Regions from separate parts of the Shewanella sp. ISTPL2 genome, predicted to be linked through region 3. Evidence: predicted binding sites of a transcription regulator. Region 3 holds the regulator's gene; each other region holds the start of a gene.
What was found. The regulator MetJ, encoded in region 3, represses methionine synthesis genes. The targets are predictions, from matches to a motif close to TAGACGTCTAGACGTCTA.

Region 1 (2,279 bases), 2.5 Mb from region 3:
TCCCAACCCGCATAAACGTCAGCAGGGATTTCGAATGGCGCATGTGGCCAGCCAAGGAATTCACGGGCTGCTGCGATTTCCGCATCGCCTAGTGGCGCGCCGTGGCAATCGTGGCTGCCTGATTTGTTAGGTGAACCAAAACCGATAATGGTTTTGCAGCAAATCATGGTTGGTTTATCAGTAACGGCTTTCGCCGCTTCGATAGCAGCACGGATTGCCGCGCTATCGTGACCATCAACACCGGCAATCACATGCCAGCCGTAAGCTTCAAAACGCTTTGGCGTATCATCGGTGAACCAGCCTTCAACATGGCCATCGATAGAAATACCGTTGTCATCCCAAAATGCGACCAGTTTACCTAAACCTAAAGTACCGGCTAATGAACAGGCTTCGTGGGAAATACCTTCCATCAAACAGCCATCGCCGAGGAAGCAGTAAGTATAGTGATCAACGATATTGTGACCATCACGGTTAAACTGTGCCGCTAAGGTTTTCTCAGCAATCGCCATACCGACAGCGTTGCTGATGCCCGCACCGAGTGGACCCGTTGTGGTTTCAACACCTGGGGTGTAACCGTATTCTGGGTGACCCGGTGTTTTAGAATGCAATTGACGGAACTGTTTTAGCTCTTCAATTGGTAATTCATAACCAGTCAGGTGAAGTAAAGAGTAGATCAGCATTGAACCGTGACCGTTAGAGAGGATAAAACGATCTCTATCTACCCATTTCGGATTGTTCGGGTTGTGCTTAAGGAAATCATTCCACAGCACTTCAGCAATATCTGCCATACCCATTGGGGCGCCGGGATGGCCTGAATTTGCTTTTTGAACTGCATCCATACTTAACGCACGGATTGCGTTTGCGAGTACTTTACGGGAAGACATGCTCTCTCCTGCTTGTTTGTGGGGTCTAGCGGGCAATTTGGATGCATATTTTCCCCTACATGCCAGTGTGACGCAAACTAAAATTGCCATTCACTCAGCAAAAGATGGCCGAATATGTACCCAAACAACCTGAAGATGCAGGATTCAGGTAGCTTGAGTATATAAGTCGCAGAAATAAGCTAGTCACTTTGCTCGCGTTTACTTGAGAGGGCATAGCAAGGATCACTTATAATGGAGAAATAAATTTCTCAAAAACATAGTAAACTTAATACCATGAAATATAAGTAAAATAACCTATTTATGGCAGGGCGTAGTCGTTTTCAGGTCACAATCTGAGAGGATTTTTTATTATCGGGGGTGATCGGCAATCGGATTTAAACTAAAATAGCCGTCTAGATGTAGATGCTTCTACACGTTTGAATGCTAACGACGAGATTTTCCTACTATGGCAAAGCACTTGTTTACTTCTGAGTCGGTCTCAGAAGGTCATCCCGATAAGATTGCAGATCAGATTTCTGATGCTGTGCTAGATGCAATTCTGGCTCAAGATCCAAAAGCACGCGTAGCGTGTGAAACTTATGTCAAAACCGGCATGGTATTAGTCGGTGGCGAAGTCACTACCTCTGCCTGGGTTGATATTGAAGAAATCACCCGTAAAACGGTGCGTGAAATTGGTTATACCCATTCAGATATGGGATTTGATGCAGACTCGTGCGCAGTATTAAACGCCATTGGTAAGCAATCACCCGACATCAATCAAGGTGTAGACCGCGCAGACCCTGCAGAGCAAGGTGCTGGCGATCAAGGGTTAATGTTTGGTTATGCCAACAACGAAACTGACATTCTGATGCCTGCACCTATCACCTATGCTCACGCATTAGTGAAACGTCAGTCTGAAGTGCGTAAAAATGGCACGCTACCTTGGTTACGCCCAGATGCGAAAAGCCAAGTCACTTTTGCCTATGATGATGGCAAAATTGTCGGTATCGATGCAGTTGTGTTATCGACTCAACACAGAGATGACGTTTCACAAGCCGACTTAATTGAAGGCGTGATGGAAACCATCATCAAGCCTGTATTACCGGCTCAATGGTTAAACAAAGACACTAAGTTCTTTATCAACCCAACTGGCCGTTTTGTTATCGGTGGTCCAGTAGGCGATTGCGGCTTAACGGGTCGTAAGATCATCGTTGACACCTACGGCGGCATGGCCCGTCATGGTGGTGGCGCATTCTCTGGTAAAGATCCATCAAAAGTGGATCGTAGCGCGGCATATGCTGCACGTTATGTGGCAAAAAACATAGTTGCAGCAGGTCTTGCTGATCGCTGTGAAATCCAAGTGTCTTACGCAATTGGTGTGGCAGAGCCGACCTCTATCAGCATCGAGACCTTCGG
Region 2 (2,279 bases), 930 kb from region 3:
TTGGATTGCAGAAAGTTTCACCTAAGCGGCGCTCCTATCGAGTCCAAACCTGTATAAAAAAAGGTTGTACACATTGTCATCTGCTCCCTCGAGTCACCCGCTCGAGAACTAAGGCTGCACGCAGCGATAACAGAAATAGGCAGGTCTCCTGACTTGTAGAAAAGAAGGAGCTAGGCTCTAGAATCTAGAATCTAGAATCTAGAATCTAGGTGCTTCTTTAAACTACTCACAGTTGCGGGCACAGTTCGGGCTGACTGACGAGCAGCTCCCCGATTCCCTATTATGTTTGGGTTGATATGCTCTTTGTTAACAACGCCACTATTAATTAAAACAGCGGAGCGATTCGAACAAAGAGAGTCTATTCCCAACACCTATTTCTGCGACGTTATCACTCATTGCGCATGTAATACGCTATCTCGTTCAAACGTCAGGGAAAAGCATTATCCTACATCTATCCCATTAGGCAATGCTGTTTAAATCAGAATATTTTCATGTCAGCTTATTCTCGCCAAACGATCACGCCTAAACCATAACTCCTAGGTCGTGAAATAAGGCCTCAACACCTGCGCCCACTCGGCCAATCTAAACGCCAATAGCAGGCACCCTGTTCATCTTGCAGCACATTAATGCTCACCACGGCCGCCACGGGTAAATCGAGTTGACTATAAAACCCCACCGCCCGTTCAACCCCTAAGGCACGCGCCATTAAGTGACGGATCACCCCGCCGTGGGTCACGACCCACACTTGAGTGGCAGGCATATTATCAGCGGTTTCATTAATGGCACTGTTTTCATTACCCATTTTATGTGAGTCAAGGGTCAATCGTTCAAACTCGGCGGCGAGTATCTGGTCAATCGTCCCATTCACCCGCGACTCAAAACTTGCCATAGTTTCACCATTAGGCGGCGGAGTTTGCCAAGGGTCTTGCCAATACGCCGCTAAGCGTTCGCCCTCTTGTTGATACAGTTCATCGAGCCGACAACCGTCCCAATCACCAAAATCAATTTCCTGTAAACCCGACAAACACTGCGCCTGCAATGGCCTTGACTCAGATATCTGTGCCGCCGTCGAATGCAGCTCGGCGGCAAAAGCGTGGGCAAAATCGGCGCAGCGGCGTGAAGTCGAGCTATAAATCGCGCTACACACGCTGGCCTGTGACTCAACTGCAGCCGACATTTGTTGCCAACCCTTTTTGCTTAAAGGCACATCCACACGACCCCGCAAGATAGCGCCGCCTTCACACTCACCGTGGCGTAACAATAACAATCGAACTTGTTTCATATATGCCTTTTTAGTTAGGGACTAGATGCTAGGAACTCAAGCCGAGGGCCTAAATTCTAGATTCTCGATTCTCGCTCCTAATGCCTTTGACTTTCATCTTGCCCTGACAATCATAAGTCGCGTATTATGGACGTCTATACGTTTAAATGTCCAAAACAAATTTTTAAGAACAAGTATTCAAAAAATGTCGGCAGACGACAATAAAATGCACTTAGCATAACAATGGCCGATTTTTGGACTTAACTTAGCTGTATTTAAGGTAATTATTTATGACGATACCCTCAACCAAAGCCAGCCAAATATTAGCAGACATTCGCAAACAGCTTGCAGAGCGCATTCTGATCTTAGACGGTGCCATGGGCACTATGATCCAAGGCTACAAGCTGGAAGAAGAGGACTATCGCGGCGAACGCTTTAAAGATTGGCACACTGACGTCAAAGGTAACAACGACCTCTTGGTCTTGTCACAGCCTCACATCATCAAACAAATTCACACCGACTACTTAAATGCCGGTGCAGACATCATTGAAACCAACACCTTTAACGCCACCACTATCGCCATGGCCGACTACGACATGCAGTCGCTGTCCGCCGAAATTAACTTAGTCGGCGCGCGACTCGCCCGTGAAGCCTGTGATGAAGCCTTTGCTGCCACAGGCATTCCACGCTACGTCGCCGGTGTGTTAGGCCCCACTAACCGTACGTGTTCGATTAGCCCTGATGTGAACGACCCAGGCTATCGCAACGTCAGCTTCGATGAGTTAGTGACTGCTTACAAAGAATCCACTAAGGCACTGATTGAGGGCGGCGCGGATATCATTATGGTCGAGACCATATTCGATACCTTAAACGCCAAAGCCGCGCTGTTTGCGATTGAATCGGTATTTGATGACTTATTTGGTCAGCATTCTAAAGACAGATTGCCGATCATGATTTCGGGCACCATTACCGATGCCTCTGGCCGCACACTGACAGGCCAAACGACCGAAGCCTTTTA
Region 3 (2,279 bases):
TTCGGCCTCGCCGCCTTTGAGCTCAAAGCTCAGCATAGCGCCAAAGCCCTGTTGTTGCTTGGCCGCAATGGCGTGACCTGGGTGATCCGCAAGACCGGGGTAATAAACTTTGCTCACCACAGGGCTTTGCGTTAATACCTCAATAATACGCTGGGCATTGGTTTGATGCTCGCGAATACGCACAGCTAAGGTACGCAGGCCTCGCAGGGTCAGATAACTGTCGAAGGCCGACCCCGTTAAGCCTAGAGTGTTCGACCACCAATGTAAGCTTTCGCCGATTTGCGCGTCTTTGGCGACCACAGCGCCGCCGACCACATCGCTGTGACCATTGATATATTTAGTGGTGGAGTGGATAACGATATCCGCGCCTAACAATAGGGGTTGTTGCAATATCGGCGATAAAAAGGTGTTATCGACCACCACTAGCGCGCCGACCTCATGGCTCGCCTTAGCAATGGCTTCGATATCCACCACACGCAATAACGGGTTCGATGGGGTTTCGAGCCACACCATCTTAGGATTCTGCGCAATGGCGGCGGCTAACGCTTGGCTGTCGGTTTGGTCGACCACAATCAGCTTAAACTGGCCTTTCTTCGCCAAGTTGGTAAATAAACGGTAGGAACCACCATAGCAATCATGGGGCACAACTAATAAGTCATCGGGGCCGAGCAAAGTGGTCACTAAGGTGATGGCCGCCATGCCAGTGCAGGTCACTATGCCAGTGGCACCCTTTTCTAATTGCGCTAATGCTTCACCTAAAATGCAGCGCGTTGGGTTGCCTGAACGACTGTAATCGAATTCGCGGGGATTTTTATGACCATCGAAGGCGTAATTAGTCGACAAATAAATCGGTGGCACAACTGCGCCATATTGAGTATCGCTTTCGATACCCTGACGCACTGCCAGTGTGGCTAATTGACGCTCTGCCATGGGTGGACTCCTAAATTCGATAGACTGATAGAGATGTCTGGACGTCTAAATGTACCTAAGCCCAACGCCATCGTCAATAGGCGTTAAGACGTTTAGACGTCTGAACATAAAGAAATCTGTTTGCAATCACAAAGAAATAGTAGCAATAATTTGACTGTTCTTTGTAAGGGTTTAAAATCTGCCCCGAATTTAGCGTTATAACAGGTGAGTCAATGACTGAATGGAATGGGGAATACATCAGCCCCTATGCTGAACATGGCAAGAAGAATGAACAAGTAAAAAAAATTACTGTGTCTATTCCGCTCAAAGTGCTTAAGGTCCTCACGGACGAACGTACTCGTCGTCAGGTCAATAATTTGCGTCACGCCACCAACAGCGAGCTGTTGTGTGAGGCATTTTTGCACGCCTACACTGGCCAGCCATTGCCCAACGATGAAGATCTGTCAAAAGATAACCCAGACAGCATTCCCGCAGAAGCCAAGTTGTTGATGGATCAAATGGGAATCGAGTGGGAAGACATGGAATAGCGACTCGTCGCTTTCAAAGTCATATCACAGTGCTCATCAATAGGGATCGTTAACGATCCCTTTTTGTTTATACCCAAGCGACTTCAAACTTTAAATTTCACTATCTTGAGGTGGTTTGGGATATAGGAAATCCTATGTTTTCTATGATAGATCCACAGACACTCGCCTTAGCCTCGCTGGTCGTGTTTCTGGGCGCATTAACCCAAAGTCTGATTGGGTTTGGGCTTGCGGTTGTCGCCAGTCCTTTGCTGTATATCGTCGATCCACAACTTGTACCTGCGCCTGTTATTGCTATGGGTTTCTCCATCGCCCTGCTGACCTTAGTGCGTGAGCGCGGCCACTTAGAATTCAATGGCTTGCAATATGCGCTCCTAGGTCGCGTGCCCGGCGGTTTTATCGGCGCGAGTTTATTACTGTTTGCGCCTCAACCCATACTCGGTTTATCCATCGCCGCCATTGTGACTGTCGCAGTGATCCTCAGCCTGTATAAATTCAGCCTGCCAGTGAATAAGAAAACCCTCTTCGGTGCGGGCGTGGTTTCAGGGATCTTCGGCAATATCGCCGCGATTGGTGGCCCGCCGATGGCGATTTTGTTGGCAGGCAAAGATGCCTCGCAGTTTCGCGCTGCCCTGTCGGCCTTCTTCATTTTTAGCTCCATGATTGCATTGATCATTTTAGCGATCACTGGCTTATTAGAATTAAAACATCTGTGGCTGTCGTTGATGCTGCTCCCCTCAGTGATTTTAGGTTACTTAGTCGCAGGGCGATTAGTGGGCCGTGTCGATAAAGAGAAGACAAAGATGGCGACGTTAGTCCTGTGCA

Region 1: metK (methionine adenosyltransferase) is a predicted target of MetJ. The motif match lies at 1,270-1,287, and genes of this name have one in related genera.
Region 2: metH (methionine synthase) is a predicted target of MetJ. The motif match lies at 1,410-1,427, and genes of this name have one in related genera.

Annotation. Positions count from the first base shown of each region.
Region 1 is NZ_JAAPAV010000001.1:3,454,297-3,456,575, reverse strand. Features, by position in the region: gene tkt (transketolase) at 1-884, opposite strand, end outside; gene metK (methionine adenosyltransferase) at 1,330-2,279, shown strand, end outside.
Region 2 is NZ_JAAPAV010000001.1:1,896,150-1,898,428, reverse strand. Features, by position in the region: gene HUB64_RS08455 (ABC transporter ATP-binding protein) at 1-21, opposite strand, end outside; cobalamin riboswitch at 121-335, opposite strand; gene HUB64_RS08450 (histidine phosphatase family protein) at 557-1,282, opposite strand; gene metH (methionine synthase) at 1,552-2,279, shown strand, end outside.
Region 3 is NZ_JAAPAV010000001.1:962,214-964,492, reverse strand. Features, by position in the region: gene metB (cystathionine gamma-synthase) at 1-930, opposite strand, end outside; gene metJ (met regulon transcriptional regulator MetJ) at 1,143-1,457, shown strand; gene HUB64_RS04345 (sulfite exporter TauE/SafE family protein) at 1,592-2,279, shown strand, end outside.